DNA from 2 places in the Halomonas hibernica genome. Region 1 is predicted to be linked to the other one. Evidence: predicted binding sites of a transcription regulator. Region 1 holds the regulator's gene; the other holds the start of a gene.

What was found. The regulator PhoB, encoded in region 1, activates phosphate uptake and scavenging genes when phosphate is short. The targets are predictions, from matches to a motif close to TGTCATANNNNTGTCANA.
Region 2: a site for PhoB is predicted at 2,356-2,373, ahead of FKN99_RS13085 (Na/Pi symporter). Genes of this name have one in related genera too.

The regions. Positions count from the first base shown of each region.
Region 1 is NZ_VIFN01000002.1:22,424-26,634, reverse strand. It holds gene FKN99_RS04465 (hypothetical protein) at 1-133, opposite strand, end outside; gene phoR (phosphate regulon sensor histidine kinase PhoR) at 442-1,737, opposite strand; gene phoB (phosphate regulon transcriptional regulator PhoB) at 1,740-2,429, opposite strand; gene ubiA (4-hydroxybenzoate octaprenyltransferase) at 2,559-3,455, opposite strand; gene FKN99_RS04445 (chorismate--pyruvate lyase family protein) at 3,491-4,054, opposite strand; gene FKN99_RS04440 (NAD(P)/FAD-dependent oxidoreductase) at 4,140-4,211, shown strand, end outside.
Region 2 is NZ_VIFN01000008.1:115,378-119,588, forward strand. It holds gene FKN99_RS13075 (glutamate decarboxylase) at 1-149, opposite strand, end outside; gene FKN99_RS13080 (hypothetical protein) at 862-1,092, opposite strand; gene FKN99_RS13085 (Na/Pi symporter) at 1,103-2,287, opposite strand; gene tyrS (tyrosine--tRNA ligase) at 2,487-3,749, opposite strand; gene FKN99_RS13095 (helix-turn-helix domain-containing protein) at 3,836-4,211, opposite strand, start outside.

The DNA.
Region 1 (4,211 bases):
GCATGGGTTCTTCATCAGCTGTAATATCGTGGCTCGGATCTACTGGCTCTTGGGCAAAAGCGAAGGGGCTTGCCAGTAAACCGAATGTTACACCTAAAATCCCAGCTTTCTTGAGTAGTTCCTTGGACATCATGTTCCTTCTCCTCGATCGCTGTTGATACCGCTAATCTTAAGGAAGTGCCTTCCTGGCGTACCATTTCCTGCGGTAATCTTCCTTGCCCAACTTAATGCAGATGTAATGCCAAAAAACAAAAATAAAAAAATATTTCTTATTAATAAACAACTTAAAATAAATCCCGCGTGCCAATCATGCTCGCTGATCGAGTATAAGGGACCACCATAACTGACTAAAAATGACACATGAGCAGACTTGAACCATAGATGGCTGTCCATATGGCACGCTTGGATAAAGGTTATACAGAAGACCAGGGAAAAAGGCGGCTAGGAGGTAGCAGCCAGCCGAGTGGCGGGGAAAGTACAGCGAAATAGCGAACCTTCGCCAGGATGCGATTCAACCTGAAGCAGGGCATCATGGCGCAGCAGGATATGCTTAACGATGGCAAGACCAAGCCCAGTACCGCCTGTCGCGGTACTCCGGCCTTTATCAACCCGATAAAAGCGCTCCGTTAGCCTGGGGAGGTGGACAGGATCGATGCCCTCTCCATCATCTTCTACTTCTATGCATGCGCTTCCATCTTCCATGGGCGCCCAGCGCAGTATAATTTGGCTACCCTCTGGGGTATATCGCACCGCATTGAAAGCCAGGTTAGAAATGGCGCTACGTATTTCCTGCTCGCTCCCTATGAGCTGGGCGTCACTTTCAATAGCAACACGGACAACATGCTTACGGTGCGATAGCGCCAATGCATCCTGGCAGACGCTATTAAGCAATTGCTCAACCGACAGCGCCTGATGGTCCTGCCCGCCTTGATCTATTTCCAAGCGTGACAAAAGCAGCAGGTCGTTAACCAGATTTTGCATGCGCTGCGTCTGGTCCTGCATTTGCTCGATCCCTCGGCCCAAGCGAGGCGGAAGCTGCTCAGCCAAGTCACCATAGGTTTCGAGGTAGCCAGAAAGAACAGTAAGCGGCGTACGCAGCTCATGGGAGACGTTGGCCACAAAGTCTCTGCGCATCTCCTCAAGACGGTGCAAACGAGTGATATCCCGCGCCATCACCAGGCGCTCATCGTCGCCATACAAGGTAATTTGGTATTGCAGAATGCTGCGCTCATCAATGGGTGAGGTCAGCGTAAGCGGTTCGCTGTAATCGCGGGCATTGAAGTAGCTGATAAAGCGTGGGTCACGCAACAAATTGGTAATGTGCTGGCCACGATCGTGCGCGGTTTGTAGGCCCAGCATATCCGTCGCTGCACTGTTCCACCACTCCAAATCACCGTGGCGGTCGAGCATTACCACGCTGTCGCGCATGGCCTCTGAGGATTCCTGGATACGCGCAAGCGTAGACCGCAATCGACCTTGTGTAATGCGCTGGCTTTTTTGGTAGCGGTAAAGACGATCAAGCAAATCCCCCCACATACCACCCGCAGCCGGGGGCTCGTTATGAGGATTAAGGGTTAACCATTGAAAGAGTACGCGCAACTGGCGTAAATGGTAAAAAAGACAAACGGCCAACCCGGCTGCCAAACCAAGGCCCGCTGAACCTAACAGCCACCCTAGGCAAACACCTATGGTCGCTAACCAGGCAATACGCCAAAGCTCACGGCTCCATAGGCGCACTGTTACACCCGGGCTGAGAAACGATAACCGGTACCCCGTACCGTCTGAATCAGGTTTTGGTGCACATCGCCTAACGCCTTACGCAAGCGCCGAATATGTACATCCACTGTGCGTTCTTCAACATACACATTGCCGCCCCATACCTGGTCCAGCAGTTGGCTGCGTGTATAGGCTCGCTCCTGGTGGGTCATAAAGAACTGCAGCAGGCGATATTCAGTGGGCCCCATTTCCAGCGCCTTGCCATGCGCACTAACACGGTGGCTGACGGGGTCAAGTAGAAGGCCGTTAATTTCGATGGGGTCTTCTACGCCACGCGGGGTGGTGCGTCGCAATACGGCTTTCAAGCGCGCGACCAACTCACGGGGCGAGAAGGGTTTGGTGATATAGTCGTCCGCGCCCGCCTCAAGGCCTTGAATCTTATTGTCTTCCTCACCCTTGGCGGTGAGCATAATAATCGGCATTTCGGCGGTGGCTTCTTCACGCTTAAGGCGTCGCGCCAACTCAATACCACTGGTACCTGGCATCATCCAATCCAGAAGCAGTAAGTCAGGCTGATGGTCAACGACTAACGCGTGGGCATCCTGGGCGTTATCCGCTTCAAGCACGCGATAGTCAGCCATTTCCAGCGCCACTGCGATCATTTCGCGAATAGGTGCTTCATCATCGACAATCAAAACGGTCTTGGCGGTCATTCCAGGGCCTCACGGTGCTCAATGAAAGGTAATTCAATGACATCTCAGTGACAATAACACCATGACTTGATGACACTTATATGACAATAGCCAATAACAAGAACGAATGACAGGCCTAATCACGCTTTGCTAGAGCGGCCCGGCCACTGGCCACCAACTTAGCGCAATGCCGGCAAAAACCAGCAGCCCTGACCAGTAGTTATTCAAAAAAGCCTGAAAACACGGGTCGCGTTCACGATGCCGAATCAGGCGCTGTTGATGAATAAAGGTGGTCGCCATACCGGCAAGGCCCAGCCAGAAAAAACCACCCAGCCCCACACGAACACCCACAAAGGCTAACAGCACCAATGTCGCCAGTTGCAGTAATCCAATCATCAAGCGGTCTGCACTGCCAAACAGCACCGCCGTTGATTTAATACCAATTTTCAGGTCATCGTCGCGGTCGACCATGGCGTATTGGGTATCGTAAGCAACCGTCCACAGTACGTTCGCAAAAAACAGCAACCAGGCTTCCACAGGTACATATCCCAGCACCGCCCCAAACGCCATGGGGATTGCCCACGAAAAAGCCGCCCCCAGCACCACCTGAGGAAGATGGGTGTAACGCTTCATAAAGGGGTAGATAAACGCCAGGACCACGCCACCAATCGACAGCAGCACCGTAAACCAGTTGGTCAGCAGCACTAACACAAACGCAACAGTGACCAGCCCAATAAACAGCAGTTTGGCTTCGGTTTCACTGATTCGCCCCGTCGCCAGTGGACGATGTTTCGTGCGCTTAACGTGGCCATCAACATGGCGGTCAGCGTAATCATTCACAACGCAGCCAGCAGCGCGCATAACATAAACACCTGCCACAAAAATAAGCAGCACGTTGCGACCAGGCACCCCGTTTGTAGCCACCCAAAGCGCCCATAAGGTAGGCCACATCAATAGCCAGGTACCAATGGGGCGGTCCAGGCGCATTAAGTGTAAAAAATCAGCGACTCGCGCCCATCCGACTGGCCGCAACAAAGAACGATCCATGCCTACCTCACGTAAAGAAGAGATGCCGAGCAAGCCTACCGCGAAGACAAACGAAGGTCATCTGCCATGGTGGATAAAAAGTACTCTTGTACAAGTAGCGATAACCCACCATGTTGAAACACTGAGCGCCGCCCCCAACGACTTTTCACGCCAGCAACCTGAGGGAAGGCAAAGCGTGGCGCACCGCTCGTAGCTTCAAGAGGGCCGCGTACTAAATCTGGCTGGCGAAACAGCCAACTGCCCAGCGAGCGCTCACCAAGTTGCTCCAATCGCTGGCCTTTTAGCTGTGTTAAGGGGGCAACCGAACGTGCGACCACCCAAGGGTTATCACCCACGCACAGGGCGACCTCCCTTAACCAGGCATAGCGACGAAGCTCAATCCCCAACGCCTGCGCTTCATCATGCAGAGGCACGCCGACGCCCTGGCGCAGCAGGCGAACACGGAATGGTTGCCCTGCGCCTGCCGCTTGCAAGCGAGCCGTTAGCGAATCCGTAGACGCAACCCACTCCCACCAGGCAGCGCTCATGGCGGGGCGTAACGCAGCCACGGGCTGCCAAACAGGAAAGGCATGCGTTTGCCGAAAAGAGGACGTCACCACCAGATACTCCTGGGCAAAAAACAGAGAAGCTAGTGTAACATGGTGGTCTTAAAAGCTTTTACGACACCGATTATTTGGGGATGGCATGCCTGCATCACATCCGGTTAGCAACCCGACTGGCCACGCTGAGTTGATCATCATTGGCACCGGCATGGCA
Region 2 (4,211 bases), on a different contig from region 1:
ATTAATTCGTCACGAATGGCGCTAAATACATTGTGAGGATTACGCTCTTCATCGGGAAACCCGGATTTCGGCAACGATGTCGCCAAGTCAATTGATGCATATACATCGTCATTATCATTACGTGCATTTAACCCTTTGACATCCATCATACTACCCCCAGTTTTTTTATATGGATCACGTTTACTGCTCAAAGATCAGCTAAAACCACCCTATCAAACCATCAAAATTTACTATATCTACACGGGTGGTGCTTTTATTCTATGACAAAATCTTAAAAATGAAACATCGTAAGTATAATTTAAAAAACTATTTCACCAGCAAACGCCTATCCATTTGAAACTGCTAAAAATATTACCAACCAAGGCGTGACATTTATCTCTCGTAGTACCCACCGGGTAGAAAAGTGGTTTAATACGAGTATAAGAAAATAACCGACTTATCAATAGATTAAAAAACCTTGACTCTACAAACATGAAACAATAGCTCCCACACTAATCTACACAACAGCATAGGATTATCCTCAAGGCCATAGCACGATATGACCACCCAATAAAAACGAATTAAGCCACTGTTTTACAATAAGACATCATGAGTGCAAAAGGTATTTTATCCAGCCATCATTCAATGAATACTGGGTGACTCGATCAAGCATTAGAAAAAGAAATACTCAACAAGCAACCATTGGTGCCAACGAATAAACAACAATGCTCTGTTGGAAACAAGTTAAGACAAGATATTTACAACATAGCAAGACCTAACAGGCCCCATAAAAAAGCATTTGCCTGACATACTCTCAGCTTACTGAAAGTGTCAAACAAATGCCTAAAGTAGTAATCTTGTTGTTTTCGCTATTCGTAACGCTTATTTAGGCCGGCGGCGTAGCTCATTAAGCACTAACGTAAAGAAACTACGAATTTCGTTCATTTTGGGTCGTGCTTCTTTAATCAGCGTGTCGAAAGGTTCCAGTTCGCGCTCTTGCGCTTCTCTTTGTGCAATCTCTTCTCTTATTTCTTCAATGAGTTCGGAAGAGTCATCCAGCATGGCCTTGAGTTCAGCGGTCGATGTTGACTCTAGCTCGTGTTGATGGGTCATGGACGGTTCCTCAAAACAGCGTGGTGAGCGCAATCAGGATGGCTGGCACGGCAATAAATACGCCTAGTACCCAAGCAGCGGCGAGTGCTTTTCTTTCTGAGGCGACACGGCCTAGCCACTCGGCACCCTTAATAGGCAGTGGTCTTAAAAACGGTAGGCCAAAAATCACCACAACCGCAAATAAATTAAAGAAGAGGTGAACCAGTGCGATTTCCAGCGCCAGTATGGCAGTTGCCCCAGTGATTGCGGTGGCAGCAAGTAGCGCGGTAAACGTCGTGCCAATATTGGTGCCCAATGTAAAAGGGTAAATCTGACGTAAAGAGAATGCGCCTGACCCAGCTAACGGCACCATTAAGCTTGTGGTGGTAGAGGAAGACTGGACTAAAAACGTCACCACAGCACCAGAAGCAATACCGGCGACGGGGCCACGTCCAATGGCGTTATGCATAATGTTTTTTGCCTGCCCTACCATCAATACTCTCAGCAGTGCGCCGATATAACGAATCGCTAAAAAAATCACGGCAATACCAAAAATAATCATGGCAACGCCACCGGCAATCGTGGGCAGGTTCATGGCGACACTTTCAACCGAAGAGGTAATCGGCTTTGTTGCCATCCCGACAATATTAATACTGCCCATGGAAAGGTCAGCATCACCGTAAAACAGAAACGCCGTAGCGTTCGACAGCTTTTCAAGCGGATGAAAAATAAGCTCAATGGGCAGAAAAATCGCCACGGCCAGCAAGTTAAAAAAGTCATGCACCGTTGCGGCAGAGAACGCCCGCCTAAACTCGGCTTTATCACGTACGTGGCCAAGGCTTACCAATGTATTGGTGACAGTAGTACCAATATTGGCCCCCATGATCATGGGTACCGCCATAGCGACAGGCAGGCCGCCCGCCACAAACGCCACGATAACGGAAGTAACGGTTGAAGATGACTGTATCAGGGCCGTCGCGACAATCCCAATCATCAAACCAACAAAGGGGTTGGTGGCAAATTCAAACAACTGAGCGGCATGGCCGCCCGCGGCAATCTTAAAGCCATTACCTATGATGGATACGGCACAGATCAGGAAATACACCAGCAATGCAAGCGTGAGCCACTGCCTTAGCGTGCCCTTGCGCCGGACTTTTATTCTGCGACCCTGGCTTGGTAAGACCTCTTGCACAGCACTATTGATATTTTCGGCCATTGCCACATCCTCTTGGAAGGAAGAACGCACGTATAACCCACCCACTCCTGCAAAGAGTGGCGTCTATAAGTGACATAGGCGTGACAACGGCGTGGCACTATCGTGTTAGAGTGAACGGTGTTGGATCGAAGAGAGGTTGTTCACAGTGGGCAACATCAAGCGAATGCTGCTACTTCCTGGAAGCGGCATCCCATGTAAGTTACCCACGCTTGAACAATCGAAAGTGCTTTTTACCTTTTTGTACGATCCAGTATTGGTCAAAAAGCGCGAATGCTTGACTTAACTGGCCTTGCTCAGCGCGCTCGCCGTTGATACGTACAGCGTTCTGGTCAATCAATTCACGGGCCTGCCGCCTGGATGAGGCGAGTTCGCTTGCCACCATAGCCTCTTCCAGCGTCTGTCCAAACGCTACGTCTTGGCAGCGTAGCCCATCAAGTTCAAGCTGCTGTAGCTCACTACATGAGAGCGCAGCTACTTCACCACTGAACAGCGCCAGGGAAATACGCTGAGCAGCAGCCAGCCCCTCCTCGCCATGCACAAAGCGGGTAATGGTTTCAGCAAGTACACGCTGCGCTTGGGGCTTGCCAGCGGCCTGTTTGTCTTCTGCTTCGATTGCGTCGATTTGATCGCAATCCATGAACGTGTAATAGCGTAAAAAACGGTAAACGTCAGCATCATCCGTATTCAACCAGAACTGGTAAAACTGGTAAGGCGAGGTCTGTTCCGGGTCGAGCCATACCGTACCGCTTTCCGTTTTACCGAATTTGGTACCGTCGGATTTGGTGATCAACGGCAGCGTCATACCGAACACCTGCTCGCCGTTCAGGCGGCGTGTGAGGTCGATACCACTGACGATATTGCCCCACTGGTCGTTGCCACCCACTTGTAACCGGCAGCCCAACGTCTTGTTGAGGTGGGCAAAGTCATAGGATTGCAGCAGCGCATAGCTGAATTCAGTAAACGACATGCCCTGGTCAGGCCGTTCAAGACGCTGACGAACGGATTCACGGTTAATCATCGCATTCATCGAGAAGTGTTTGCCCACATCGCGAAAGAAGTCGATCACGCTAATCTGGCCAATCCACTCTGCATTATTAACCGCTTTCAGGGGCGCTTCGAGGTGCGGGGCCATCAACCAATAAATCTGTTCGCTTAAGGCGTTAACCCAACCCTCAACCGTTTCGGGAGAGTTAAGCGAACGCTCCGCCGCCTTGAAGCTGGGATCACCAATCAAGCCGGTGGCACCCCCGACCAACGCCACACCTTGGTGGCCGGCATCCTGAAAGCGTTTGAGCATCAATAAGGGCACCAAGTGACCGATATGCAGGCTGCCCGCCGTGGGGTCAAAACCGCAGTAAACGGTCTGCGGTGATTCGAGCAGAGCCTGAAGCTCATCCAGGTGAGTTGTCTGCGCAATTAAACCACGCCGTTCAAGGTCGTGAAGCAATGCCTGTACAGTCATCATGCTCGCCTTTTTAGCCATTAGAGAAGATGATCATAGACTAAAAGTTGGCGGCGCAATCCGCGATATCCCTAAAGAGCTAGAAATCAGGATTGGGTGACGGGCGGTTCGGTAATAGCGTGATTAATAAACAAACCAAAAAGCTCGCTTAACGATGCCACCCCCAACTGAGCGTAAATACGTTTGCGGTGATTCTTGACCGTACCTTGGGTGATCTGCAGGCGCTCGGCAATCTCGTCGGAATCCAGGCCCTGCACCATCAAGGCAGCCACCTGCTGTTCACGGTGGGTTAAATGCGCCTGCCCAAAGCTGCCAATGGCCTGGTGAATGTGCTGGCTAATCGGCTGATCGGGCTGCAAAGGCTCAGAAAGATACAGCGGATTATTGCCCCACTGTTTGCGGCACAGCGCGGCCAGCAGCTCAATATACAGCTCAAGGTAGTGGGCATCGGAGGAAGAAAAC